DNA from 2 places in the Brevibacillus sp. FSL K6-2834 genome. Region 1 is predicted to be linked to the other one. Evidence: predicted binding sites of a transcription regulator. Region 1 holds the regulator's gene; the other holds the start of a gene.

Region 1 (14,638 bases):
CTAACATGATAATGGATCGAATCTAACGTTGAAGAAAGCAAAGAGTGAGGAAATGAAGGAGATATATCATGAAAAAGATCTTGATCTTTTCTGCTTCCATTGGCAACGGGCATAATCAGGCAGCCAGAGCCATGCAGGAAAGCCTAGCCGAGATCGGCTACACATCGATGATTATCGATACCTTGGAATACATCAGCCCGACGTTTCACAAGATCTTGCTGGAAAGCTACATGAACCTGCTTCGTTTATCACCGAAAATGTGGGGACGCATTTACCACAACACCGAGAAAACCAGATTTTTTGACATGAACGTGTTAATGAACAAATTGTTGGCCAATAAACTAAAAAAACTGATCAACAGTGTGCAACCAGATGCTTTTATTGCGACGCATCCATTTGCCAGTTGCATGCTCTCCGTACTAAAAGGCCGAAACGATTGGAGAGAACCGATCTATACCATTATCACGGATTATACGATTCATCCATCATGGATTAATCATCACATTAACTATTACTTTATCGCTCATGAACAGCTGTACTATCTGGTGGACATTTATCGGCACAACCATGCCCAGTTCATTCCGATGGGCATACCCATCATGCGCAAATATAGCCAGCCTCTGGAGAAGGATAAGGTTCGGGAAAAACTCCAGGTACCCTCCGATCACTTGAGCATCATATTGTCAGGCGGGGGATTGGGCCTTGGATCAATGGAACAAGTTCTTGCCGGTCTGGAGCATATTGATATGCCAATAACCGCGTTTATCCTGACAGGGACGAATGACAAGCTGTATCGCAAGGTAACCGAGAATACGTATCGGCACAATGTGATACCGCTGCGCTTTGTCAACAACTTCCATGAGTATCTGGAGATTGCCGACCTGATTGTAACCAAATCAGGCGGCTTGACCTCGGCTGAGGTTATGAGCAAGCAGGTTCCCATGATTATTTACAACCCGCTTCCAGGACAGGAGGAGCGAAACAGCCATTTCTTGTTAAACAATGGATGTGCCGTTCACGCCCATGTATCCGAGCAGCTGATCTACTTTATTCACGAGATGCTCCATGATCCCACGAAGGTGGAATACATGAAGAGGATGGCTCAAAAAATAGCAAAACCGAAAGCGGCACAAAATATCGCTGAGTTTATCCGCAACGACATGCAAAGCTCGGCGGGAGAAGAAGGATAGGAGGACATCATGAGCATTCCCTGTGCAGTTCTTTTTGACATGGACGGTACGCTGCTGCAAACAGAGCGGCTCTCCACACCCGCATTCCAGAAGACATTTGAGGAGCTGCGAGAGAAAGGGCTCTGGAACGGAGCCACCCCCGATGAGCAGGAACTGACCAATGTATTGGGGATGACGATCGAACAACTGTGGGAGAAACTGCTTCCAGGAGCAAGCGAAGAGATCAAGAAAGTAGCAGACAAGCTGATGCTGAAGAATGAACTGATCTTGTTGAAACAAGGGATTGCGGACTTGTACCCGGGAGTTCGCGAGGTCTTGCAGGAGCTGCATGCCAACGGAACAGCACTTTTTGTCGCCAGCAACGGGTTGGAGCGCTATATCGACGAGATTTGCGAGCACTTCGGGATCAAACCATTGTTTACTGATCTTTACTCGGCTGGACGTTTTGGCACCCGATCCAAAAAGGACCTCGTGGCCAAGCTGCTTCAGGATTATCAGGTAAAACAAGCGGTCATGGTCGGGGATCGGCACTCCGATGTGGAGGCGGGGCTGGCTAACGGGTTAAAAACGATCGGGTGTGACTTCGGATTCGCCAAGCCAGGCGAGCTCGATGGTGCTGATGTGATCATTACACGATTTACCGATCTTTTGACCCACATACCTGATCGGCAGCACACATAAAAATAGACGTCTTGCCGGTCAATAAAAAAGCGTAATCGTTACAGCCATTCCATGAGGGATGGCTTTTCGTTTTGGTTTCAACTCCGTCCATTTTGCCAACACTAGAAAGTGTCTCCCCCTCTTGCAAACCCCAAAAAAACGCATTATAATTAAAGTCAAAGATAGTCAAAGTCAATAATTAAAGAGCAAACACTGTGAACAGGAGGCGACTAATGCGTAACATCTCGGACATCATAGAGCAGCATTTAAAGCGAATTTTAACGGAAAGTCCAGACGGCTCTATCGAGATCCAGCGTAGCGAGCTTGCCGACATCTTTCAGTGTGTGCCTTCTCAAATCAATTACGTCATCAATACCCGATTTACTGTAGAAAAGGGATACGTCGTCGAAAGCAAGCGTGGCGGCGGAGGCTACATCCGGATTCGAAAGGTACAGATTGTCAGCAAAGCCAAACTGCAGGAGCTGCTCACTGAAGAGCTGATTGGCGAAAGCATCACGCAAGGTGTCGGTTATGCGATCATCGACCGCCTTTTGGAGGAAAAGTTGGTCAGTCAACGGGAGGCGGCTCTCATGAAGATCGCTACTTCGCGCAGTGTGCTTTTAGTGGATGCTGAATTGAGAGACCGTTTACGGGCTACCATGTTAAAGCAGATGATCGCCACGATTTTATTGCGGTAACCAATGCATTGGCAGGAGGGACGATAGGATGAACTGTGAAGAATGCGGCAAACGACAGGCTACGCTTCATCTGACCAAGATCGTCAACGGTGAAAAAACCGAATACCATATTTGCGAGCAATGTGCCCAGGAAAAAGGAGACGTCTTTCCCGGTTTTCATAACTTCAGCATCCATAATCTCCTTTCCGGCCTGCTCCATTTCGATCCGGCACAGAAAAAAACACAGGACACTCCGGCAAACAAAGCGCTGCGCTGCGAGACCTGCGGACTGACATACGCCCAATTCAGCAAGAGCGGCCGCTTTGGCTGCAGCGACTGCTACACGTTTTTGGGTGACCGCCTGGATCCGCTCTTCCGACGGATTCACGGGAATACGCAGCACATCGGCAAGGTTCCGGAACGTACCGGCGGCCAACTGAAGCGGCGCAAGGAGCTGGAGCAACTGAAACAAGCGCTTCAACGGCATATCGCCAGCGAAGAGTTTGAAAAAGCTGCGGAAATTCGCGACCGCATCAAGGCACTTGAACAAAAGCTGGGTCAATCGTAAACAGGGGAGGTGAGGAACATGTCCCAACAACAGTTTATGCAAAACCCTTGGAGCAACTGGATGAAGGGCGAGGGCCCTGATTCCGACATCGTCATCAGTACAAGGCTTCGGATCGCACGGAACCTTCGCCAGCATCCCTTCCCGCTTTTGGCTACTGACTCGCAGGCAGAGGAAGTGGTTCGCAAGGTGACAGAAGTGAGCGAGACCGAGGCGATGAAAAAGCTCGGACCACTCGAGCTCATCCAGATGGAACAGGTAAATCCGCTGGAAAAGCGCGTCCTCGTCGAGAAACACCTGATCAGCCCTCATTTGGCAGAAGAATCTCGAAAGGGAGCCGTGCTGTTAAGCAATGACGAATCGATCAGCATCATGGTAAACGAAGAAGACCACATTCGCATCCAGGTGCTGATGCCAGGCTTCCAACTCCAGCAGGCGTGGGATATGGGAACAAAAATCGACGACATTTTTGAAAAACATGTAAACTACGCATTCGATGAAAACAGAGGCTTTTTGACGAGCTGCCCGACCAATGTGGGAACAGGGATACGGGCATCGGTGATGCTTCACTTGCCGGCGCTCGTGATGACACAGCAGATCAACCGGATATTGCAGGCGATCAATCAAGTCGGATTGGTCGTGAGGGGCATCTACGGGGAGGGCAGCGAAGCGCTGGGCAACTTGTTCCAGCTCTCCAACCAGGTGACGCTCGGGATGTCCGAGTCGGATATCCTCTCCAACCTGTACGGTGTGGCAAGGCAGATCATCGAGCAGGAGCGAGTGGCTCGCCGGTACCTGGTTGAACACTCCAGAATCACTTTGGAGGACCGGATTCTCCGGTCGTACGGCATTCTTCAGTACGCCCGGACGGTTGAATCCAAGGAAGCAGCCCAAAGGCTTTCCGATGTCAGATTGGGGATTGATCTGGGGATTGTGAAAAACATTTCCCATCTCGTCTTAAATGAATTGCTCGTGACGACTCAGCCGGGCTTCCTGCAGCATCACGCAGGTCAAAAGCTGTCGCCCGACCAGCGGGACGAACGCAGAGCAAGGCTGATTCGGGAGAAACTGTCTGCTCGACAGTAAACAAGAATTTTCGCTGTCCATCATCGCTGTTATACGCAAAAATATAAGGAAACAACGCATAGAATATAAAGATGGTTACTGGAGGTGCAGAAGATATGATGTTTGGACGTTTTACCGAACGCGCGCAAAAAGTGTTGGCACTCGCCTTGGAAGAGGCCGTTAGATTGGGTCATAAGGATATCGGAACAGAGCATGTGCTGCTCGGTCTCATTCGTGAAGGAGAGGGGATTGCAGCCAAGGCGTTGCAGTCGCTCGGACTTGGTCTCGATAAAATTCAAAGTGAAGTAGAATCCTTGATTGGCCGCGGGACTGAGCAAGCGGGCGGAAACTATACCCCAAACTACACACCCCGTGCCAAAAAAGTGATTGAGCTTTCCATGGACGAAGCCCGAAAGCTGGGGCACACGTATGTGGGCACCGAGCATATCCTGCTTGGGTTGATTCGTGAAGGAGAAGGCATTGCCGCACGAATCATGAACAATCTGGGTGTAAGCCTGAACAAAGCCCGCCAACAAGTCCTTCAGCTTTTGGGAAGCTCGGAAATGATGAATTCCCACCAGCCGTCAGGCAGCAATCCTGCGGCCAATACGCCGACCCTGGACAGTCTGGCAAGAGACTTGACCGCAATCGCCCGTGATGGCGGACTTGATCCGGTGATCGGACGCCAAAAAGAGATTGAGCGAGTGATCCAGGTGTTGAGCCGCCGCACCAAGAACAACCCCGTGTTGATCGGGGAGCCTGGTGTCGGGAAGACGGCAATTGCCGAAGGACTTGCGCAAAAGATCATCAACAACGAAATCCCTGAAACGCTTCGCGACAAGCGCGTGATGACGCTGGACATGGGGACAGTCGTCGCCGGCACCAAGTATCGCGGGGAATTTGAAGACCGCCTGAAAAAAATCATGGATGAGATTCGTCAGGCCGGAAATATCATCCTCTTTATCGACGAGCTGCACACCTTGATCGGTGCAGGCGGAGCAGAGGGTGCGATTGATGCATCCAACATTTTGAAGCCAGCTCTGGCACGCGGTGAGCTTCAGTGTGTCGGCGCAACCACGCTGGATGAATACCGCAAGTATATTGAAAAGGACGCAGCCCTCGAGCGCCGTTTCCAGCCGATTCAGGTCGATCAGCCGAACACAGAGGACGCGATCAAAATCCTGCATGGCTTGCGTGATCGCTATGAGGCGCATCACCGTGTGAAAATTACCGATGAAGCGATTGAACAGGCGGTAAAACTGTCTGACCGTTACATTACAGACCGCTTCCTGCCGGACAAAGCAATTGACTTGATCGACGAAGCGGCGTCCAAAGTACGTCTCCAATCCTTTACTGTTCCGCCTAATCTGAAGGAACTGGAAGGGCGTCTGGAAGAAGTGCGCAAGGAAAAGGACGCGGCTGTCCAGTCTCAGGAGTTCGAAGAAGCAGCGTCTCTGCGCGACAAGGAGCAGAAGCTGCGCGAAGAACTGGAAAAAACGAAGAAGGACTGGAAAGAGCGTCAGGGCCAACTGAACATGGAGGTCACTCCTGAAGATATCGCCCACGTAGTGGCCAACTGGACCGGAATTCCGGTCGTCAAGCTGAAAGAAGAAGAGACAGAGCGCCTCTTGAAAATGGAAGAAATTCTGCATGATCGAGTGATCGGGCAGGATGAGGCAGTCAAATCGGTTGCTCGCGCCGTCCGCCGTGCTCGTGCCGGCTTGAAAGACCCGAAACGTCCGATCGGCTCCTTCATCTTCCTTGGCCCTACAGGGGTAGGGAAAACGGAATTGGCCCGGGCGGTTGCCGAGACGCTGTTTGGCGACGAGGACGCGATGATTCGGGTCGACATGTCGGAGTACATGGAGAAACATTCCACGGCGCGTCTGGTCGGAGCTCCTCCGGGATATGTCGGTTACGATGAAGGCGGTCAACTGACAGAGAAGGTCCGCCGCAAACCGTATTCCGTCATCCTTTTGGACGAAATTGAAAAGGCGCATCCGGATGTCTTCAACATTCTCCTGCAGGTGCTGGACGATGGACGCCTGACCGACTCCAAAGGCAGAACCGTTGATTTCCGCAACACGGTTGTGATTATGACATCCAACGTCGGAGCCAACCTGATCAAGAAAAACACAACGCTCGGCTTCACCGCCGGCAATGAAACAGAGAAGAAATACCAGGACATGAAAGACAAGGTCATGGAAGAACTGAAGAAAAGCTTCCGCCCCGAGTTCCTGAACCGGATTGACGAAGTCATCGTCTTCCACTCGCTGGAGCAGGAGCATATCGAGCAGATTGTTTCCTTGATGACCGAAGATCTTCGCAAGCGTCTGAGAGAGCAGGAGATCGATTTCCAACTTACCGATGCTGCCAAGAAAGTGCTGGCCAAGGAGGGCTTCGATCCCGCTTACGGGGCAAGGCCGCTGCGCCGCGCTATCCAGCGCAACATCGAAGACAGATTGTCCGAAGAACTTTTGAAAGGCAGCATCAGCAAAGGCGACACTGTTTCGATAGATGCTGAAGATGAAAAGCTTGTAGTAAAACGTCTGGAGAAAACAACCTCATAACCAGAGGTTTAGGCAAACGTTTAGAAAGGGTACCTCCTCAATATACAGGAGGTATTCTTTTTTTGTTTTCATCATGTATGATAATCGTATAGAGGAGAATCCCAAAACGAGGTACAAACTATGTCCAAGTATAAAACGAAATACGCGTGTCAAGAATGTGGCTATGAATCGCCCAAATGGATGGGGAAATGTCCTGGATGCAACAATTGGAATACGATGGTGGAAGAGGTTGCGGTAAAGACCGCCTCCCGTCATGAGAGTTTGCGTGGCGGACAGCGGCAAACAGCAGCCCTTCCGCTGACAGAGGTGGCCGGCGAAGAAGAGCCGCGGATGGATACAACGATAGGTGAATTAAACCGGGTTCTGGGCGGAGGGCTCGTTCCCGGCTCAATGGTTCTGGTCGGCGGAGACCCGGGGATCGGGAAGTCTACCTTGCTGTTGCAAACGTCGTTCGCGCTTGCACACGGGGGAATAAAGGTCTTGTACGTATCCGGCGAGGAGTCCGCCAAGCAAATCAAATTGCGTGCCGATCGGCTCGGAATGAGCACGCCGCCGATGTATGTGCTTGCAGAAAACGATTTGGAGCTCATTGAGCAGCACATTGCCCAGGTCGATCCCCAGGTCCTGATCATCGACTCGATTCAGACTGTCTTCCATCCCGCTGTCCAATCAGCGGCGGGGAGTGTCGCACAGGTAAGGGAAACAACCTCTCAACTGATGCGAATCGCCAAAGGAAAAGGAATCGCGACATTTATCGTCGGTCACGTGACGAAGGAAGGCGCGATTGCCGGGCCCCGCATGCTGGAGCATATGGTGGATGCGGTCTTGTACTTTGAAGGGGAACGGCATAATACGTTCCGCATTTTGCGAGCAGTAAAAAACCGCTTTGGCTCGACGAATGAAATCGGCATCTTTGAGATGAAAGAAAAGGGGCTGGAGGAAGTTGGAAACCCTTCGGAAATATTTTTGGCAGAACGTCCGGTCGGCGTCGCTGGCTCGACTGTAGTGGCCAGCATGGAGGGAACTAGGCCGGTTCTGGTAGAGCTTCAGGCGCTGGTTGCACCGACCAGCTTTGTGACCCCGCGTCGGATGGCTACCGGCGTGGATCACCAGCGAGTCGGCATGATCATGGCAGTGCTTGAGAAGCGCATGGGTCTCATGCTGCAAAATCAGGATGCCTATGTCAACGTGGCTGGCGGTGTTCGTTTGGATGAGCCCGCTGTCGATTTGGCGATAGCTGTCAGCATTGCCAGCAGCTTTCGCGATCACGCGACCAATCCCCATGATGTCGTGATCGGGGAAGTGGGATTAACGGGTGAAGTCCGCGGCGTGTCCCGGATTGAACAGCGGATTCGCGAAGCGCACAAGCTAGGATTCAAACGGGTGATCATCCCTTCCAAAAATATCCGCGGTCTTGACGTTCCATCGGACATCGAGGTAGTCGGTGTAAGCAATATTTCGGAAGCATTAAGCGAAGTGCTAAGGGGGTAGGGGCACCTGTATGCTTGATACAAACAAAAGAGAACCTGTCTACAGCGATGTGCTTCGTCTTGTTGCTCCCGGAACCCCGCTCCGAGAGGGATTGGAAAACGTGCTGCGGGCCAAAACCGGCGGTTTGATCGTTGTCGGATTCGGTCCGGATATGAAGAACATTGTCGACGGGGGGTTTTCCATTAATTGCGACTTCACTCCGGCACATTTATATGAATTGGCCAAGATGGACGGGGCGATCATAGTTAGTGAGGATGCAAAAAAAATCTTGTATGCCAATACCCAGTTGTTTCCTCCCGCTGCGATCCCTTCGAGTGAAACAGGGACCCGCCATCGAACGGCGCAAAGAACAGCACTGCACACAAACTATCTGGTCATCGCCATTTCCCAGCGCCGCAACGTCATTACCTTGTACCAAGGTCCATTCCGCTATGTCCTGAACGAGATCAGCGTGATTCTGGCCAAGGCCAACCAAGCGATTTCCACGCTGGAAAAGTACAAGGCTGTACTCGATCAGACCCTAACCAACCTCGGAGCGCTGGAGTTCGAAGAGCTGGTGACGCTCCATGAGGTAACCTCTGTGCTGCAGAGAATCGAAATGGTGCTGCGCATTAAAGCAGAGATCACCAAATATATATACGAATTAGGGACGGAAGGCCGGCTTGTCACCATGCAGCTGGAGGAATTGGTCGGCAATATCGAAGAAGAAGCGCACATGCTGATCCGCGATTACGCCAAAAATCCTGCCGTGCAGCCAGAGCAAGTCTTGAAGGAGATGAAAAAGCTCTCAGCAGAAGAGGTGCTCGAAATGGGGGCTTTTTTACGGATTCTCGGTTATTCGGCCAACCCGAACATGCTGGAAGAGTCTCTCTCGCCCCGCGGGTATCGGATCCTGCACAAAATTCCTCGCCTTCCCATTTCGATCATCTCAAATCTCGTTGAGCATTTTCACAATTTGCCCCGAATCATGATGGCAACGATCGAAGAACTGGACGAGGTTGACGGCATTGGAGAGGTTCGCGCACGGGCGATCAAAGACGGACTGAAGAGAATTCAAGAACAGGTGTTCATTGACAGACACATTTGAGTTAGAATAGGATAGAGACATTATTGTTTTGATATTGCCAAAGGATTACAAAGCAAGGGCTGGCAGAATTGCCATACCCGTTTCTCCTTTGCGCAGGAAACCAGGAGGTAGTCTATGTTCGTTAAATCGTTACCGAACATGCTAACCGTGAGCAATTTGTTCTTGGGTATCGTAGCCATCATTCTCGCCTTTCAGGGCAACCAATATGTGGAGTATGCTGCGATTACGGTAATTATTGGTATGTTGATGGATGGTCTGGATGGACGCGTGGCTCGCATGCTGAATGCACAGAGCGAATTTGGCAAAGAATTGGATTCTCTTTCCGACGTGATTACATTTGGAGTGGCCCCGGCTTTTATCATGTACGTGGTGGCCCTGCAAGATCTCAATTTGATCGGCATTTTCGTGACAGCCGTTTTCCCGATCTGCGGTGCTCTGCGACTCGCCCGTTTTAACGTACAAGCAGGTGTGCCAGGCTATTTTATCGGGTTGCCGATTACGGCTGCAGGCGGGGTGTTGGCTACGCTTGCGCTGTACCATCATGTGTTTAATGTAGCGTTGCTCGCGGTCAGCATGCTGCTGCTCGCTTTTCTGATGGTATCCAACATCAAGTACCCCAACTTCAAAAAAGTGGGGATTCCCAAAGCAGCGTATTGGATCACACCCATTATCGTTGCGATCGTAGTCGTTTTCGCGGTCAAATACCCGCAGCAGTTCCCGAAAATTGTCTTCTTGCCATTGGCATTTTACGCACTTTACGGGATAAAAAAAAACGTTGACCTACTCCTGAAAAAATTGCGAAAAGAAAAGAAGGAAGAAAACGAATCGCTGCCATTTGAATAACCGCGCGCAAAAAACCCGCTCTATGGAAGCGGGTTTTTTCTGTGAGCACGCAACTTTTTTGTTGTTTCATTCGTAATACCAAATGGGAGCTTTATGAAAGGTTAAATACACCAAGGGTATGTAACCGCTCCGATTCCTTTTGGATGACATCTTCGAGCCGGATATCAGTAATATTGCATAGCGCAGTGAGATAAAAGAGATTTTTGCCCAGTTCAGCGGTAACTACGTCACGGCAATGCTCGCACAAAGGGCCGGAAAAATGTGTGTCCAGCAGTGTCTGGTTATCCTGCAGGCTTTTTTGGGGATCGTAGGTTTGCTTTCTGGCCACTACTTCGACACAGCCGCATTCGGTGATGGCTTTGGTGAGTGAACGGTTGATGCGGGCTGCGCTTTCTTGAACTTTGGACATAACGTCCAGAACGCTGCGATGTCTGATCAGCAGCTCCGAAACTTGGGATTGAAAGTCGTCCACGTTTCGCTTTTCCATATGATTCACCTCTGCTTTAGGCTGCTACCATCTTCAGAATTTTTATTCAATGCATTACTGTCATTATAAGAAGGGAATCCGGCTGCTGTCAATTTGAAACCGAGGGAAACGGAAGTTCTCCATTGACGTTAAATTGCCATGTATGTTAAAATTTTTGGCTATTTGACACTAGAATTTAACTTTTGTTATAGTGAGGGAAAGTCTCGCAGCATATTCGTTAGCATTATGTTTTTGATAAGCAGGGTTTTTCAGCAAAGCTTCTGTCTATATTAATATCAAGGAGGTGAAAGCATGGTTCGCCGATTAGGGAAAATTTGTTTTATACTTGTCGGAGGAGGTTTGGGCTTCAAGTTTGGTCCTGATCTTTTTAACCTCTTGAACACGCTTTTAAATTTTGGTGACTTTAAGTACACAAGCTACATCGGAGCTGTTTTGGGAGCCGTGCTGTTCTTCTTCTTCGCCAACTGGTTTGTCGATTACACATTGAGAATCGTCCGCTGGGGTGAAGAGACGCTGTTAAAATTGCCGATCGTGGATGTCATGTTTGGAGCTTTGGGGTTGATTATTGGTCTTATCGTTGCCTTTTTATTATTTCTCCAGCTCAGCAACATCCCGATACCGGTAGTCAGCGATTTGCTGCCGCTGATGGTTTCCGCATTACTCGGCTATCTCGGCTTTCAGGTGGGATTCCGCAAGCGCGACGAGATCATGTCCGTCTTTTCCATCGGGCGCAAGGACAAGTCCAAGAAGGAAAGTGGCGGGTCTCCGTCCAACGTGGAGTATAAAATCCTGGATACAAGCGTGATTATTGACGGACGAATCGCCGACATTTGCCGGACCGGCTTTCTCGAGGGCGTACTCGTTATCCCCGGTTTTGTGCTGGAGGAGCTGCAGCATATCGCAGATTCTTCCGATGTACTGAAAAGAAACCGCGGACGTCGCGGTCTGGACATTCTAAACAAGATTCAAAAGGAAATGAAGGTAAAGGTTCAGATCTACGAGGGAGACTTTGAAGAAGTTTCGGAAGTGGACAGCAAGCTGATCAAGCTGGCGAAGGTGATGAACGGCAAAGTCGTCACCAATGATTTCAACCTGAACAAGGTGTGCGAGCTGCAGGGAGTGGCTGTCCTGAATATCAACGATCTGGCCAATGCAGTGAAACCGGTGGTGCTCCCGGGCGAAGAGCTGACTGTGCAAGTCATCAAGGACGGCAAGGAGCATGGCCAGGGAGTGGCTTATCTCGACGATGGCACGATGATCGTCGTTGAGGGCGGCCGCGACTACATCGGGCACGATCTGGAAGTGCTCGTAACCAGCGTATTGCAAACATCGGCTGGAAGGATGATCTTCGCCAAGCCGAAGCTTTTGGAAAAAGCGTTGTAAGGGATGAAGCGAAGGGGAGGGATGCAGCCTCCCTTTTCGAACATCCAGAGCAGAGAGACTGGAGAGGAAGTAACGTGGAAACGGGAGTCGTAATCGTTGCGGCTGGTTCCGGGAAGCGCATGGGAGCAGAACGTAACAAGCTTTGGCTGCCGCTTGGCGGTGAGCCGATCTTGACTCGTACGGTACGCCTGTTCACCAGCCATCCCGAAATCGGGGAAATTGTACTGGTGGTAAGCGCACAGGATCATGAAGAGGTACTGAAGTGGAAGCGCCAGGAGAAGCTGAAGCTGACCGTTGTGCTTGGCGGAGCCGAAAGGCAGGACAGCGTCAGAAACGGCTTGGCTGCTCTTTCCTCAGACTGCTCGTACGTGCTGGTACACGATGCTGCCCGTCCTTTCGTAACTCGTGAACAAATCAGCGAGATGATTCGGCAGGTGCGGCGTGATCGGGCTTCGATCATGGCCGTTCCCGTCAAGGATACCATCAAAGTGGTAGGGGCTGACGGAGTAGTCCAGTCGACCCCGGCACGCGAGAGCTTGTGGGCGGTCCAAACCCCACAAGCTTTTCTCGTTTCCTTGTTGCGAGAGGCGCATGAAGCGGCATTGCAGGCAGGCAAGACAGGTACCGACGACGCGATGCTGGTCGAATGGCTGGGGCATACCGTCAGTGTTGTCCGGGGAAGTTACGAAAACATCAAGATCACCACGCCGGATGATCTGTGGTTTGGAGAAGAAATCTTGCGGAGAAGAAAGGGAGAGGGATCATGAGAATCGGACAAGGCTTTGATGTGCATCAATTAGTGGAGGGACGTCCCTGCATTATTGGCGGAGTAACGATCCCGTATGAAAAAGGGCTGCTCGGCCACTCGGACGCTGATGTCCTGCTGCACGCGATCAGCGACGCATTGCTCGGGGCGATTGGCGAGGGCGATATCGGCCGTCACTTTCCCGATACGGACCCTGCCTTTAAAGATGCCGACAGCGTCAAGCTGATGGAGCATGTGTGGGAGCTGGTTAAACAAAAGGGATACCGTCTGGGCAACCTCGACGCTACGATCATTGCGCAGGCTCCCAAAATGGCCCCTTATATTCCGCAGATGCGCGAGCTGATTGCCAGAGTGCTTGAAGCAGAGGATTTGTCGCAGGTTAACGTAAAGGCCACCACCTCGGAAAAATTGGGCTTTACCGGACGAGGAGAGGGAATTGCTGCCCAAGCCGCCTGCTTGCTTGTCAAGTAATGCGGACTGGGTGTAAGATTAACCCGTAGATACGAAGTGACAGAAGGAAGCGATTATTGCTTCACGAAAGGATGGCGCAATCATGGCTAAAGAAATCCGCACACGGTATGCTCCAAGTCCGACTGGACATTTACATATTGGCGGTGCGCGCACTGCACTTTTCAACTATTTGTTCGCCAAGCATCACGGAGGCTCTTTCATCGTTCGGATCGAGGATACGGATCAGACCCGGAACGTAGAAAACGCCGACGAAGAACAGATGAAAAATCTGAAGTGGCTGGGCATCACCTGGGAAGAGGGGACGGACATCGGCGGCCCGTACGGACCTTACCGCCAGATGGATCGTCTCGACATTTACCGCAAGTACATCGATCAGCTTCTGGCTGAAGGGAAAGCGTACTACTGTTACGCGACCAAGGAAGAGCTCGATGCGGAGCGTGAGGAACAGATCGCCCGTGGAGAAACGCCGCGCATCCTGGAGAAGCATCGCCATGTTACACCGGAACAGCGTGAACAGTACGAAAGGGAGGGCCGCACCCCATCCATCCACTTTATGGTGCCGGATGACAAACAGTACGTGGTCAACGATTTGATTCGCGGGCAGGTTACGTTTGATTCCAAAGAGATGGGCGACTTTGTCATCTGTCGACCGGACGGGATCCCGACTTACAATTTTGCTGTTGTCATTGACGACTACCTGATGAAGATCAGTCACGTCTTCCGCGGGGAGGAGCATCTGTCCAATACGCCTCGCCAGCTGATGATTTACGAAGCGTTTGGCTGGGAGCCGCCTCAGTTTGGCCATCTGGCGCTGATCCTCAATCAGGAAGGCAAAAAGATGTCCAAGCGCGACGAGAGCATCATCCAGTTTATTGAACAGTATCGCGAGCTCGGTTTCCTGCCGGACGCGATCGTCAACTTCCTGGTGCTGCTCGGCTGGTCTCCAGGCGGAGAAGAAGAGATCTTCTCGCTGGACGAGCTGATCAAGCTGTTCTCGGAAGAGCGCGTGAGCAAATCGCCGGCAGTGTTCGACTCCACGAAAATGAACTGGATGAACAACTTCTACATCAAACGTCAATCGGTTGATCTGATTACGGAGATGTGCATTCCTCATTTGCAAAAAGCCGGCTTTATCGATGAGGAACTGAGCGAGGAGAAAAAGGCGTGGGTACGCAGCATCGTCGCCCTCTATCAGGAGCAGATGTCGTACTGTGCGCAGATTGTGCCGCTGGCCGCTCTTTTCTTCCTCGAAGAAGTGGTGTACGATGAAGAGGCAAGAGCTGTACTCAAGGAACCGCAATTGCCGGAGGTATTGACTTCCTTTGCCAAACACCTTGAGGCGGCTGCTGAATATAATGCAGATACGATCAAGGCCATTTTGAA
Region 2 (14,638 bases), 910 kb from region 1:
AAGTGCCGTACACCGTGCCGGACAGCCACCCAAGCGCCTGGGAAGCCAGGTACAGCGGACCCGCGACCATGAAAAAGACAGTCAATGCTGACATCGCCGTAGATACGGACACCCCGATCAAAGCAAACCGATAAGGAGAGACCCCTCGTTTCCATGCGGCCAGGTATGTAAGGGTGGAAGCGAAAAAACCTCCTGCCAAGGCCACCAAGGGCAGCCACTGGATACTGAACTTTCCGTCAGAAAAAGCGATAAAGGCCACGGCCGCAGCTGTTGCGCCAGTAGTTGTCCCGGTCAAATCCGGCGAGGCCAGCGGATTGCGGATCAGCGCTTGCAAGATGGCACCCGATACGGCCAAAGCCGCCCCGACCAGGAGAGAAACGACTATTCTCGGCATTCGCAAGTTTATGACGATCATTTGATGCGTACTGTCTGCCGCTCCTACTAATGATCTCAACACTTCCGAGACCGGGATGCGAATGCTGCCCAAGCCGATGCTAATGATGGCGACCGCTGCCAGCAGGATGCTCAGCAGCAGCACGATACCGATGTTCCGCTTGTCTATCTGGAACGAATACGAAGGCTTGTGGCTGCGAACAACGGTATATCTATTCATGGGCCTTCCTCCTTACGATGGCAATGATGAACGGAACTCCGATCACAGCCGTTGCCACCCCGACAGGCACTTCCTTGGGCATTAGCAAAAAGCGGGATATAAGATCGGCTGCCACCAGAAAGATGGCCCCAAATACGATACTGTACGGAATGATCCAACGATAATCATAGCCGATCAGATACCGGCAAATGTGCGGGATGATGATACCGACAAAGCCGATCGGACCGGCAAGAGCCACTGCGCCTCCTGCGAGAAGAACCACTACCAGCACGATACCTGCCTTGACCCAGACAATTTTTTGCCCCAGGCTTTTGGCCACATCATCCCCCAAAGACATCAGGTTTAAGGACCCTGCCAGCATCCAGGCAATGATCCACCCGCATACCAGATAGGGAACGATCAGCAGGGCGTGGCGCAAATCGCGTCCCGACACAGATCCAATCAACCAGTTAAGGGCTTCTTCAAGCGCCATGTTGTCTATGAGCATGAGCAGCGATGTCAGGGACGAGGCAAACGCAGCGACTGCCGCGCCGGAAAGGGTCACTTTTACCGGCGACATCCCTCCCCGTCCGGCTGATCCAAGCATGTAGACCATGACAGCCGTCAAGCTTGCTCCGATAAAGCCAACCCACATCAGCTCGGTAAACGAAAACACGGGACCGAAGAGAAACAGGGACAACACGATCATGAAAGCTGCACCGGAGTTGATTCCAAATATAGAGGGGGAGGCAAGCGGATTGCGGGTGAGTGCCTGCAAAAGAGCCCCCGCTACCGCCAGACTCCCCCCGACAAATGCGGCGACGATCGCCCGGGGCACTCGCGCATTTTTGATGATCAAATGCTCATTGCTTCCATTGAAACTGACATAGGCCTCCACCGCCGTCGAAAAACGGAAATTTTGCAGGCCGAGCAAGATACTCGCAACGACGGCCACGATCAGCACCGCAACGGCTGCGACCAGTACGACAGATTTTTGGATTCGGCTGGACAAGAGAAATGGCACACGTATTCCCTACTTTCCCCAATTGCATTGGTAACATTTTAGTATCCCTTTCACCTTCTAGTCAATGAAAATGATAATTATTATCAAAAAACTGTTGACACCTATTTTCCAAATACAGTATGTTGTCTACAATGATAATCACTATCAATCAGGAGGTTTTCATCATGTCGGCAATTCACAAGCCATCGTGGCAGCTTTTGATCGCAGCAGCATTGTCTCTCATGCTTTTGGTCACGGGCTGCAGCGGCGGCCAAAACAACACGGGCAGCCAACCGGCGCAATCTCAGGGCCAGGACCAGGATGCAGCCACTGACACCAAGAGCGACATCCGGAAAGTAAAACACGCGATGGGAGAAGCCGAGATCAAAGGTACCCCGGAGCGCGTCGTTGTCCTGACCAGCGAAGGGACAGAAGCCCTGCTCGGTCTGGGTGTCAAACCTGTAGGCGCTGTGCAGTCCCCGCGCGGAAATCCGTGGCATGACCATATTAAAGACAAAATGCAGGATGTAACCGTACTGGGCGATGAGGCGCAGCCAAACATCGAATTGATCGCGAGCCTCAAACCAGATCTGATCCTGGGCAACAAGGTCCGCCATGAAAAAGTATATTCGCAGTTGTCCGGCATTGCCCCGACGGTATTCTCCGAGGATCTGGCGGGCAAATGGAAGCCCAACTTCATGCTGTATGCCGAAGCGCTTGGCAAAAAAGCCGACGGTGAAAAGCTCCTGGCCGACTTTGACAAAAAGGTAGAAGAGGCGAAAGCAAAGCTGGGCGACAAAACAAAAGCCAAAGTATCATTGATCCGCTTTCAGCCAGGGAAAATCCGTCTTTACATGAAGGATACCTTTGCAGGCGTCATGCTGAGCCAGCTGGGCTTTGCCCGTCCGGCCTCTCAGGATAAGGATGAATTCATGCAAGTGATCGCAAAGGAACAACTGGCTGATGCCGACGGCGATGTGCTGTTTTACTGGGTATCGGATCATGGAGAAAAGAAAGAAGGCTCCAAATATAGAGAAGAAGTGATGAACGACCCGCTCTGGAAAAACCTCAATGTCGTGAAAAACAACAAAGTGTTTGAAGTCAACGACGTCGTGTGGAACATCGGGGGCAGCATTTTGTCAGCCGAACTGTTGCTGGACGATATTTTGAAGCGCTTTGATGTAAAATAACACACACTCGACAGAGCAGTATGGGCCCACCCCTGCTGCTCTGTAAGCTTGTACATGGAACCATTTCCCCTTCGTGCATCCCAACATCCGGGTTGCAATTTTTTCATTTGCATCTGTCCGCCTTATCTTTTATAATTTAAGTTATCCTATTATGCGCCCGTAGCTCAGTGGATAGAGCAGCGGTCTCCGGAACCGCGTGCGGAGGTTCGACTCCTCTCGGGCGTACCATACTGACTTTAAACGACGATATGACGGGATTCTGGCGGTGATTTGCCGGACGGACTGGCGAGCAAATCGGCAAAACCGTTCACCTGCACCGTGTACCCCATACCCGTTATGTACTCGTTCCTGATATGTGCAAGCCTCCGTTACATGAAACGGAGGCTTTTATTATGCAAAAACGACCGTGGACAGCGCTAATACATAGTGCCGCTACGGAAGCACCTAAAAGAGTTACGATTGATGCTGCGTTTTTACGGGCTTCCCCAACGTTAGCCTCACGTTCGACTTTGTTCGACTTTGTTAACCTCACGTTCGACTTCGTTATACTCCGCGCTGCACACCGTTTCATCCTTCAATAAAGTCGCCATATACCGATCGACCTCCGAATTTTATTGCGCTCGAATGCGCCGTCATAGAGATTGCCGCTCTAGGAAGGCGGGTGTGCGGCTTTTTCTTTACATTTTTTACCATAAACCTATTTACTTTTGAGAAACAAAGGTTTACAATTCATTTTGAATTTACATTATTTAGAAGGAATGTTTTATTATGGTTCTTAAAAAATTGAAGAAAACCACTCTGCTGCTAGCCTCTTTAATGGCAATTACTTCGCTTGTACCTTCCATTTCCTTTGCCAAAACCGAGGCAACCGCATCTGCCCAGGGCAATAACCGGCCTTACGTGAGCATCACCACCCCTGCTTCAAACAAAGAGTACAGCCCGACCATTTACTATAATGAGCAGCCAAAAATAACGTGGGTCCAATCTGATCCAGATGACAACACCGTATTTAGTACATTCTGGGTTCTTGTCTATGATAAAAACGGCAGTATTTATAGCTCTGGTGTACTGCCCCAAAACACAAGCAGCAATACGCAGTCCTTCGAAATTCCCGTTTCACTGCCTAGAAATGAAACGCTTGGTGTATCAGTAGGTGTCCAAGACGAATCTGGAAACTGGAATTGGGGAGCTGACGTACACTACATGTACATCCAAACTCCGTAATCTATTTTGGCGCCTGTTGAGCATTCCAACGGGCATCGTCATCTTACTAATACTGAATAACTTCGATAGGCGTCGTTTGCAGCGGAAAGCGTTTTGTATATGGAATTTACAGTATTGTTCGTTCATTTGAAATAAAGGAGCGGGTCTTGATGAAGAAAATGAACCTTATCAGGTCAGGTTTGCTGGCCATTCCCTTGCTTTTGGCAGGACAAGCTGCGGCTAATGCCGAAGCCTTGATCGCCCCATCGCAAGCTGCAGTCGGCGTGGCAAGCGTTACTGAAGTCAATGTGAACCTGGATCTCTATCAAAATCCTATTTACGATAGTCTTCCCAGCGGCCCCAATTACACACACTACATCTCCTACGAGTCAAAACCGGGCGGGATCAGCATCGACTCCCGGGGTCGAGTGATTGCCTCTTCTACAGGCTACTACAAGGTAGATGTTTACTATAGCGGTATGCTTGTTTATACATTCAACTTCAATGTAGGTCCTATGTAAACATTCGCTTGGGACTAACAAAACAAAGCCGATCATCCTTTTTCTGCAAGGATGTCGGCTTTTCATAATAGGCGTTAACTGGAGAGCCGTAAATGTTTCCTGACCAATTGGGCCATAGTAAGAAAGCGTGATGCCAATTTTGGGAGGTGCCGCATGGATTTTACCAAGATGAGCACAAAGGAGTTCGTCGGAAAAGTTCACGAAGCGCAGGCCCATGCTCAGGAGAACAAGGAGCACAATGGCTACGGCCACCCGGAAAAACGTCTCCCCAGCAAACAGCGCATCCGCTAAAAAACGCCCTGGAGATTGCTCCTCTCCAGGGCGTTTCCTTATGCTCCCTCTCAAGGCCTGACCTGCTACTGCGGGTCTTGCCTGTTCAGGTTTTTGTCCTTTTCGGACTTTTGCTTTTGGGACGTTTGCGATTTGCTGCTGTGTCCCTGATTGTTGCCGTATTGGGTGCTGCGGTTGTTGGACATGTGGATACCCCTTTCAAAGGTAGTCGCAATCAACCGTAGTATGTCCTGTACGGCCCTTCCCCATCAGTCGTTACTTCGCTTCCCCTACGAATACCTTTTGACCGTTCTCGTATTTGTACACGTAGACAGACGCGAATTCGTTGTCGCCTTTTTCGTTGAATGTTACTTTTACGAACTGGCCTTGGAAGTCTTTTGTTTTATGGACAGCATCCAGGACTTGCTCGCGAGTCGGCTTTTGTCCGTTGTTCGCTTTAATCGCTTCTTCCAGTCCATGCAGCATGACGTTCATGGAGTCATAGCCAAAGGAAGTGAAGATCCCTACTTTATTGCCTGTGCTCGATTCAAATTCGCTGATCCACTTCTTGCCCTCTTCTGTTGCGGAAAGATCGCCTACAGTGGAGGTAAAGATTACGTTGTTCGCGTTGTCTGCGCCCGCAATTTTCACCAGGTCAGCAGAGTCGTAGCCATCGCCGCCCATGAATACGCCTTTGTAGCCTTTTTCACGAGCTTGCTTGATCAGGATGCCGGCATCGGAGTAATAACCGCCGAAGTAGATCATTTCAGGGTTCGCGGCGAGGATTTGGTTGATCACGGCGCTGTAGTCTTTCTCGCCGGCAGTGATGCCCTCGTAGCCCGCAATGGTTACGCCGTCTTTCTCAAATTGCTTTTTCACTTCATCAGCCAGGCCTTGGCCGTAGGCTTGTTTATCGTGAACGATATAAGCGGATTTCACACCCAACTGGTTTTTCGCGTAAATTGCAGCCTTGGAGCCTTGCTGGTCGTCGCGCGCACAGATGCGGTGAACGACCTTCTTGCCCTCGTCAGTCAGGTTGGAACCTGTGGAGGACGGAGACACCATGACCAGCTTCTCTTGCTCGTATTGCGCCGATGCCGTAATCGATGCACCAGTCGTCACGTGACCGACAACACCGAGGACATCCGGATTGGAGATCAACATTTGGGCTACGGCCACGCCTTGCTTCGGATCGGCCTGGTCATCCTGTGTCAGCATCTGGACGTCGAAGCCCAGCGCTTTAAACTTCTCCTGATTTTGCTTCAGTGCGTACTCGGCACCGGCCTTTGCCGTGCTTCCGTAGTCGGAGTACTGCCCGGACATTGGTCCTACTGCCGCGATAACGATTTTTTGCAGAGCGCCGCCGCTGGAAGAGCCGGTATTGCCGCCGGATTGCGGAGCCGGCTGCTCGCCTCCGCTGGCATTTCCGCCGCCCCCGCCAGCGTTGCCTCCGCCGCAGCCCGCAAGAGCTGTACCAAGCGCTACTACAGTTGCAAGAAAAGCCATAGTTTTCTGTTTTTTCATTCGAAAATCCCCCTTTTACTTTACGGACAAACAATGAGTCACCTTCTCTCATTGTAAAATAAATATGAAAATTTGCAACATATAAAGAGATTGGCAAAATCGATTGATATTGTTCACTTCATCGAAAATATTGATATTCGATACAAGACTCAAGTCCCAGTACAGTTTTGCGGCTGCCTTCATAATCAAAAAAGGCTACCCGGGCCCGGACGGGAAATTTTGCTTACCTGCCAAACGTCAACCCTTGGCATGATTTACCTAACGGACATCAGCAAAAACATGCCAAAACTATCAGGAGCATCCGCTCACAGTGGATAACCTTTGATCTATACCGCGAACAAATGTTTTTGTGCACAACCTGTTGATAAATCTGTGGATAATGTGGATGAGGAGGATTTTGCATGTCAGCCGACCGGTTTTACCTCATATATCAGGAAGCGAGCGATGAAGAATGCCTGCTGACCATCCAGCCTTACGACGACCAACAGGCCCTGGCGGAAGCGATCAACCGCCTGCAATCCCTGCAAGTGGACGAGTACACGATCATCAAAGGAAGAAAGATGAGAGCAGCGTTGCGGCTGGCTGTGGAGCTGCAGGAGGACGAAGATACACAGGCGGAAGCAGATGGGGATAAAGCCGCAGCGAAAGAAAACGGGTGATCCGCTTCGCTCACCTCCCCCGCTTTTCCACAACTTGTGGATAATTAAACCGCAAATAAATAGGGGGGCGGCAGTGAAATTTTTCCTGCCGGTCTTCGTATTTAGTATGGGGAGGAGGGGATACAACCATGGAACAAGAGTTGGCTCGGGCCAATGCAGAAGCGGTCCGGCTCGTGCAGCAGTTTCTCAAAGGACAGTCACGGGCCTTTCCCGCACTCGTCAATTTATTTACCCCCCGTGTCATGAGCATCATCAGAAGACTGGTCTCCAGTTATCATGATGCCGAGGACCTGCACAACGAAATTTGGTTAAAAGTAGCGCAAAATTTACACAAATACGACCCCACCCTGCCCTTTCATTCCTGGCTGTATCGCATCGCCTCCAATGCCTGCATCGATTTTTTGCGAAAGAGACGGGAAATTGCGCTTGAGGATGAGCAGCTGCATCAGCATGTTCACAAGCGTCCCTCCGGTCCCGTAAAAAGTCCGGAACTGTTTCTGCTGGAAAAAGAAAGCTATTCTGAATTGACGGCCTTGCTGGATTGCTTGCCCGAAACGGATCGTCTGATTTTGACTCTCCGATTTGTGCAGGAAATGAGTTACGATGAGATAGGAAGCATCGTCGGCATGAGTAAAAATACGGTCGGGACCCGCTTGTTCCGGGCCCGCAAACAATTGAAAGAGCAGTTGGATAAATACAGGGAGGAAAGGAGAATGTCCGATGCCGCATATTGATGAGCTTACCTTGATGATGTACAGTGACGGTGAACTCTCTAGCGAAGAAGCAGAAGCCGTCCAAAAACACGTTGACAGTTGTCACCACTGCGGCAGCTCGCTTGAGCAGCTGGTCGCGGAGAGGCAATTCGTGGCCGACCGCTTTTTCTCCGACGACCTCCCCCCTATGTCTTTCCAGCTCTACGACATGACCTCTGCACAGATTCATGGAATCGCCATGCTGCACAAGCGAACTCGCCGCCGCTTTCTGTGGCGCATGCTCCTGCTTGGCGGCAGCATTCTGGCCGTCGCTGTTTGTTACCTCGTGTTTTGGCAGCGAATCTGGCTTGAGTGGGTTGCGCCGGCATGGACCTCATGGAAAAGCCATCTTTTCTGGAGTTCGGCCCTATGGCTCAACGACAACGCCCGCGAATTTTTTCATGCTCCCGCATCGTATGTCATGGCGCTTCCCTTGCCGTTTTTCGTACTGGTCGGGCTGCTGCTTATCCTGAATATCCGTTTTTCGCCTCTCCCCCATTCGCGACTGTCCAAGCGGGAGGTGGATTGAATTGAAAAAGCTGCTTAGTCTGATTCTTTTTGTAAGTTTGCTGATTGTGGCCTCTACCGCTTATGCGTTTAGCGGGGTCATCTCTGATCGGTACTACCTGCCCCCTGATACCGCTCACCGCGGCGATCTGGCTGTCAGTGCCACCAAAATCATCATCGATGGCGTTGTCGACGGCGATGTGTACGCATTTGGCGAAAATGTCCAAGTCAATGGACGAATTACAGGGGATCTCCTTACGTTTGCAGCCGTAACACTTGTCACCGGCGAAATCGACGGCGACATCCGTTCAATGACAGACACGCTGCTCCTAAACGGGAAGGTGGCTGGAAGCGTTACCAATCTGTCGCATACCCTGGTTCTTGACCGGAACGGCAGTATCGGCAAAAACCTGCTTACGCTTGCGACAAGTGTTGATTTGAACGGCAAAATCGCGCGGGAAGCAAACGGCCGCATGGAAAACGTCAGGATTACGGGGAGCATCGGAGAGGGCATCTCCATGCTGTACAGTCGTACGATTCATATCGACGGGCCGGCCGTGATCGGCGGTGACTTGGTCTATACCAGTCCCCAACGGGCTGTCATCAGCCAAGGTGCGGCGCTCAAAGGAGAGGAACGCTTCTCCCCTGCTCCGGTAGAGGAACCGGATGAAGGATTCTCCTATTTCCCGATTCTGCTCGGGCTTTCCTCCCTTTTGAGTACGCTGTTGCTCTGGCTTGCCATCCGCTTCCTGTTCCCGGCCGGATTGACACGTGTTTACCGGCAATTGGATCAACGAAAAGGCTCCACCTTTGTTTGGGGAGCGTGCCTCGTCCTGGGTATGCCGTTTTTGTCGCTATTGCTTTTGATCACGGTCATAGGAATCCCTGTCTCGCTTGCGCTGCTGCTGACGTTCCTGATCCTGTCCTGGTCGGCAAAAGTATTCGTCGGCTCATGGATCGGCATCCGAGTAGCCGAGCGCTTTTCGTGGAAGGTTTCTCCGCTCTTGGCCGAGCTGCTTGGTGTCGTCGCTCTGCAGTGCCTGCTGATCATTCCGCTGGTAGGCTGGCTGTTTGCACTGCCTGTCTGGATCGCGTTTTTCGGGGCATTGGTCGGCTCTGTCGCCCAGGCCAATAAAACTTTCCTCGCCTGACATGTTTAGCCGCACGTTTTTTGGAAATTATGGTGAAAGAGGCGTGCAGTTATCTGTTTGACCTTTATTGACCTTTTGTGTATGATATTCTTACAAAGAGAGGAGGAAGACTGAATGCACATGAATTTGATTCCAACAGTCATTGAACAGACCAACCGCGGAGAGCGTGCTTACGATATTTATTCCCGTCTTCTGAAGGATCGCATTATCTTTCTCGGTACTCCTATCAACGATACGGTAGCTAATATTGTCGTAGCGCAAATGCTGTTCCTGCAAGCGGAAGACCCGGATAAAGACATTTCCCTGTACATCAACAGCCCGGGCGGTTCCATCACCGCCGGTATGGCAATTTACGATACCATGCAATTTATCAAGCCGGATGTATCGACGATTTGCATCGGGATGGCCGCATCCATGGGCGCCTTCTTGCTGGCCGCTGGTACAAAAGGCAAGCGCTACGCCTTGCCGAACAGCGAGGTCATGATTCACCAACCGCTCGGCGGGGCTCAAGGTCAAGCCAGCGACATCGAGATCGCGGCAAAACGGATTATCAGAATGCGCGAGCACCTGAACCAAATCCTGTCCGAGCGCACTGGCCAACCTCTGGAGCGCATCCAGAAGGATACGGATCGCGATAATTTCCTTTCTGCCCAGGATGCGATGGAATACGGCCTGATTGACAAGGTCATTTCGACAGAGGCATCCGCAAAAAAATAACCGGCTTCGGCTGATTTACGTAGGACCCTGCCAGAGATGGCGGGGTTCTTTTTTAACCGGGGGTTCTCTATACCAGAGTTCTCTATGCCAGGGGTCTTTTTACCGGGGTTCTCTTTTGGCCTCGGTTTCTTTTTTTGTCTCCGGCTTTTTTTATGGCTGCGATTTACCCGCTGCACCCTGGGCAGATTTCACGGTTGACTGGGCTCGGGGTAAAGCGCTAGTATAGTAACTTGGGTGTCTTTATACCCACGTGGTTCGAAACCATCCCACGATAAAAAACTAAGGAGCTAATTGAATATGAAAGTAAAAACGCTTGTCGCAAACGGTATCCTGGCGGCTTTGTACATTGCCGTCTCGATGCTTATTCAGCCATTTGGTTTTACCAATGTACAATTCCGCGTTTCAGAAATGTTTAATCATCTCGTCGTTTTCAACAAAAAGTACATGTACGGAATTGTCCTCGGCGTCTTTTTTACGAATCTGTTTTTCTCGCCCATGGTCGCCTATGACCTGGTATTTGGAGTGGGTCAGTCTGTGCTGGCGCTGCTTGTCACGATTGTTTCCATGCGCTTCATCAAAGGCGTCTGGGCTCGCATGATATTCAATACCATTGTTTTTACGATTACGATGTTTCTGATCGCGATTGAACTGAACCTGGCGTTCGGTCTGCCCTTCTACTTTACATGGCTCACCACTGCGCTTGGCGAATTTGTCGTCATGCTGGTCGGAGCTCCAATTATGTATGTTCTGAACAAACGGTTGAACCTCGAACAGCGAATTTGAAAAAGAAACCGAGCAATTGCCAGGAGATTCTCCGGCGCTGCTCGGTTTTTTGCCTTGTCCGCCTATTTCTCTACCAATTGACCGACGTCCACCGTTTTGCTGTCCGCCGGGTTGCCCTCTGTATGGACGCGGGCCTGCGCCGTTTTCTCGTCAACTCCGTCGATCCATACCGATTGTCCTTGATACTGTACCTCGATCTTGCTCTCGGAACGGATAATTTCCTGTGCGCGATTTACATCCATGCTCTTCGCTCCTTTACCGTTTATCGATCATCGCGAGCTGTGCTGGCTCCTGTCATGGTTTCGGTAGTGGTCTCTTCGATCAGGCCATTCTGATCGGTGACCTGTCCTCCGCCAAGCCCCTCGTTTACCATCCGGTCAATATCCATGTCGTAATCGTCTCGACCCTCGGTATATGTATCGCGTTCGGTGCTCACTTAAACTCCCCCCTTGCCAGCCATTTTTATATAAGTTAGCAATGCCCTGTTCGTTGTCGAAACATGCAGCTGATCCGGACAAAAAAAGACACCTTCCCGTGAACTGCACCCCAATTGTTGGACATATTCAACAGTTGGGGGTGCAGTTTTTTTATGACTAAATTTAGTGGGGATGTTAAGTTAGCTGCGGTTCAACGATACTTAGAAGGTGTGGAGAGTTATGCTTCGATCGCAGCGTCCATTGGTGCATCTGACTATATGGTGAGAAACTGGGTGTTGCAGTACGAGCATCAGGGTGAAAAAGCCTTTGTAAAATCCTATACAAGTTACTCGGTACAGTTTAAACTAGACGTACTCAATTATATGAATACTTATGGGACGTCTCCGAATGAAACAGCCGCCATTTTTCGAATCACCTCTCCTGGATTGATTCGAAAATGGAGAATGCAATTTCAATCACAAGGAATAGACGCTCTCATTTCAAAGAAAAAGGGGCGTCCAGCCATGAAGAAGAGACACAAGAAAGGAACACCTGTTGAAGGATCAGTCGAGGCACTGCAGGAAGAATTAGAGCGTTTACGCATGGAGAATGCTTACTTAAAAAAGTTGAATGCCTTAGTTCAAAGCAAGGAAAAATTACAAAGCAAGACAAAGCGCAAGTAGTATTTGAACTAAGGACCGAATTTCCTATAAAAGCGCTACTTAAACTCGCGGGTATTCCACGAAGTACGTATTATTACTATGTAAAAACTTTCAGCCGTCCAGATAAACATGCTGAATTAAAAACATTAATTCAGGCGATTTACCATGAACATAAAGGACGCTACGGATACCGTCGTATTAAGGATGAACTCAAGAATCTAGGACATCAGGTAAACCATAAAAAAGTACAGCGATTGATGAAACAGTTAGGCTTAAAAAGCATGGTTCGGATGAAAAAATATCGCTCCTATAAAGGGGAAGTTGGAAAGGTGGCGCCGAATATTTTGGATCGCAACTTCCACGCAGACAAGCCAAATCAGAAGTGGGTAACGGATATTACGGAGTTTAAATTATTTGGCGAAAAGCTTTATTTATCGCCAATGTTAGATTTATTTAACGGAGAAATTGTCGCCTATACGATTGATTCAAAACCAAGGTATTCTCTTGTTTCAACGATGCTGGACCAAGCTTTTAAACGACTAACAGATGAAGACGAGCTGCTTATTCACTCGGATCAAGGCTGGCATTACCAAATGAGCAAGTACCAACAGGCATTAAAAGAAAAGAACATTACGCAGAGTATGTCACGAAAAGGAAACTGTTATGACAATGCTGTAATGGAGAACTTCTTTGGTATCTTAAAATCGGAATTTTTATATATGCAGGAGTTTGAAAACATTGAACATTTTAAACAAGAGTTAGCAAAATACATCGATTACTACAACAACAAACGAATCAAGGCAAAATTAAAAGGCTTGAGTCCAGTGCAATACCGAACTCAAACCTTACTTGCTGCTTAATTAAAATGACTGTCTAACTTTTTGGGGTCACTTCACCGTAGAAAGTGTCTTTCCCTCTTGTTCTTTTGCTATTCTTCCTTGCTTACCAGATTGGTCAGGCTGGTAACCGCTTGAGACGCATCAGGGCCCTCCGCTGATATCGTGATCTCCGTACCCGAACTGATAGCGAGGCTCATTATCCCCATGATGCTCTTCGCGTTTACCTTCTTGTTTTCTTTTTCCACAAATACTTCTGATGCAAACCGGTTGGCCTCCTGCACGAAAAATGCCGCAGGGCGGGCCTGCAAACCGGTTTTCAGCTTGACCACAACCTGCTGTTGAACCATGGGTGGAACCTCCTCGCTCAGTATCTCTTATTACCGTCTAGTATACCATGTCTCTACACGGAAATATTTCGTTTTTCTCGTAATTTGTCAGCGATTTCGTTAATTTTTCGTAGCCGGTGATTGATCCCCGACTTGCTGACTACTCCGCTGGGAATCATTTCTCCCAGCTCTTTCAGGTTGATGTCCGGATGAATCAACCGAAGCTCTGCCACCTCGCGCAAACGCTTCGGCAGATTTTCCAGCCCCATTTCCTCCTGGATCAGCTGGATGTTCTCCATCTGCCTGGCCGCTGCATTTACCGTCTTGTTGATGTTGGCGATTTCACAATTGTGCAGACGGTTTACAGAGTTGCGCATATCTTTGACGATCCGCACGTCCTCGAAGTAGAACAGTGCCTGATGCGCACCGATCAGGCTGAGAAACTCCGTGATCTTCTCCCCTTCTTTGATGTAGAGGACGTAGCCTTTTTTTCGTTCAATGCACTTCGCGTTCAGCTTGTAGCGATTGGCCATTTTGGTCAAAGCCTCGCAAAAATCCTGGTACGAAGTAAAGATCTCCAGATGGTAGCTGGATGCCTCCGGGTGGTTTACCGACCCGCCCGCCAAAAACGCCCCTCGCAAATACGCAGCGCGGCAGCAAGACTTCTTCACAATGTCCTGCGATATCCCGCGCACGAAGGAAAGGCTCTCGTCCATAATTCTCAGCTCTTGCAGTATATCATTGGCTCTGTTGGGGATTCTTACGATGTATACGTTGTTCTTTTTCAGCCGCATTTTCTTGCGCACAAGCAGTTCGGCATGAATATTGAAGATTTTTTTCGTCAACGTGTATATCCGTCTGGCAATCGCCGCATTTTCCGTGGTCACATCCAGTACCAGACGCCCTGCACCGAATTGCAGGCTGCCGTTCATCCGAATCAGCGCCGCCAGCTCTGCTCGGCTGCAACAATCAGGTCCCTCCAGCATCGTCAGTTCCTTTTTCGTCTGTGCGGCGAATGATGACATCGTCCTTCACTCCTTCTCAATCTTCTGCGTCCGGCGCCTCCGCTTGATCAGCGAGACGACCTGCTTGCTGACGGCGGTCGCATCATGACGCAGATACCCCTCTTCAAACGCCACCAGCGGTTTGGCTACGATATGCAGTCCCAACTGGCGTAAGCGCTTTACATCACAAGCAACAGGGGCTGCTCCCTTCTCCGCATATTTTTCCAAGGTTTTATCGGGAATGGCAGCAGAGTTCACTATCACTGTATCCAAAAACGGTCCGCCTACATGATCGTACAGCACTTCGACATGTTTGGATGCGGAAAACCCGTCTGTTTCGCCCGGCTGAGTCATGACATTGCAAATATACATTTTCGGAGCTGTCGAATTCTTTACAGCGGCGAACAAGCCTCTCACCAATAGATTCGGCAAAATGCTCGTATACAGGCTTCCAGGGCCGATCAAGATCGCATCTGCCTCTTCGATGGCCAGCAGCGCTTCACTCAATGGCACAGCATC

Evidence for each region. The regulator CtsR, encoded in region 1, represses protease genes until heat stress. The targets are predictions, from matches to a motif close to ATGGTCAATAAAGGTCAAACA.
Region 2: the regulator CtsR is predicted to act here: its motif matches at 9,427-9,447, upstream of clpP (ATP-dependent Clp endopeptidase proteolytic subunit ClpP).

Annotation. Positions count from the first base shown of each region.
Region 1 covers NZ_CP151945.1:250,479-265,116, forward strand. Annotated here, with positions in the region: gene NST96_RS01370 (glycosyltransferase) at 69-1,190, shown strand; gene NST96_RS01375 (HAD-IA family hydrolase) at 1,200-1,871, shown strand; gene NST96_RS01380 (CtsR family transcriptional regulator) at 2,084-2,548, shown strand; gene NST96_RS01385 (UvrB/UvrC motif-containing protein) at 2,577-3,095, shown strand; gene NST96_RS01390 (protein arginine kinase) at 3,114-4,178, shown strand; gene NST96_RS01395 (ATP-dependent Clp protease ATP-binding subunit) at 4,274-6,727, shown strand; gene radA (DNA repair protein RadA) at 6,848-8,218, shown strand; gene disA (DNA integrity scanning diadenylate cyclase DisA) at 8,229-9,305, shown strand; gene pssA (CDP-diacylglycerol--serine O-phosphatidyltransferase) at 9,420-10,148, shown strand; gene NST96_RS01415 (hypothetical protein) at 10,240-10,635, opposite strand; gene NST96_RS01420 (PIN/TRAM domain-containing protein) at 10,927-12,018, shown strand; gene ispD (2-C-methyl-D-erythritol 4-phosphate cytidylyltransferase) at 12,093-12,785, shown strand; gene ispF (2-C-methyl-D-erythritol 2,4-cyclodiphosphate synthase) at 12,782-13,255, shown strand; gene gltX (glutamate--tRNA ligase) at 13,338-14,638, shown strand, end outside.
Region 2 covers NZ_CP151945.1:5,002,128-5,016,765, forward strand. Annotated here, with positions in the region: gene NST96_RS24300 (iron ABC transporter permease) at 1-613, opposite strand, end outside; gene NST96_RS24305 (iron ABC transporter permease) at 606-1,616, opposite strand; gene NST96_RS24310 (iron-siderophore ABC transporter substrate-binding protein) at 1,781-2,785, shown strand; tRNA gene NST96_RS24315 (tRNA-Arg) at 2,939-3,013, shown strand; gene NST96_RS24320 (hypothetical protein) at 3,554-4,009, shown strand; gene NST96_RS24325 (hypothetical protein) at 4,159-4,509, shown strand; gene NST96_RS24330 (DUF4023 domain-containing protein) at 4,663-4,800, shown strand; gene NST96_RS24335 (branched-chain amino acid ABC transporter substrate-binding protein) at 5,056-6,303, opposite strand; gene NST96_RS24340 (hypothetical protein) at 6,705-6,962, shown strand; gene NST96_RS24345 (sigma-70 family RNA polymerase sigma factor) at 7,091-7,696, shown strand; gene NST96_RS24350 (zf-HC2 domain-containing protein) at 7,683-8,243, shown strand; gene NST96_RS24355 (polymer-forming cytoskeletal protein) at 8,245-9,372, shown strand; gene clpP (ATP-dependent Clp endopeptidase proteolytic subunit ClpP) at 9,493-10,089, shown strand; PreQ1 riboswitch class I at 10,334-10,378, shown strand; gene NST96_RS24365 (QueT transporter family protein) at 10,387-10,872, shown strand; gene NST96_RS24370 (H-type small acid-soluble spore protein) at 10,935-11,114, opposite strand; gene NST96_RS24375 (hypothetical protein) at 11,135-11,308, opposite strand; one part of gene NST96_RS24380 (IS3 family transposase) at 11,462-11,906, shown strand; one part of gene NST96_RS24380 (IS3 family transposase) at 11,906-12,810, shown strand; gene NST96_RS24385 (HPr family phosphocarrier protein) at 12,879-13,136, opposite strand; gene whiA (DNA-binding protein WhiA) at 13,190-14,140, opposite strand; gene NST96_RS24395 (YvcK family protein) at 14,147-14,638, opposite strand, start outside.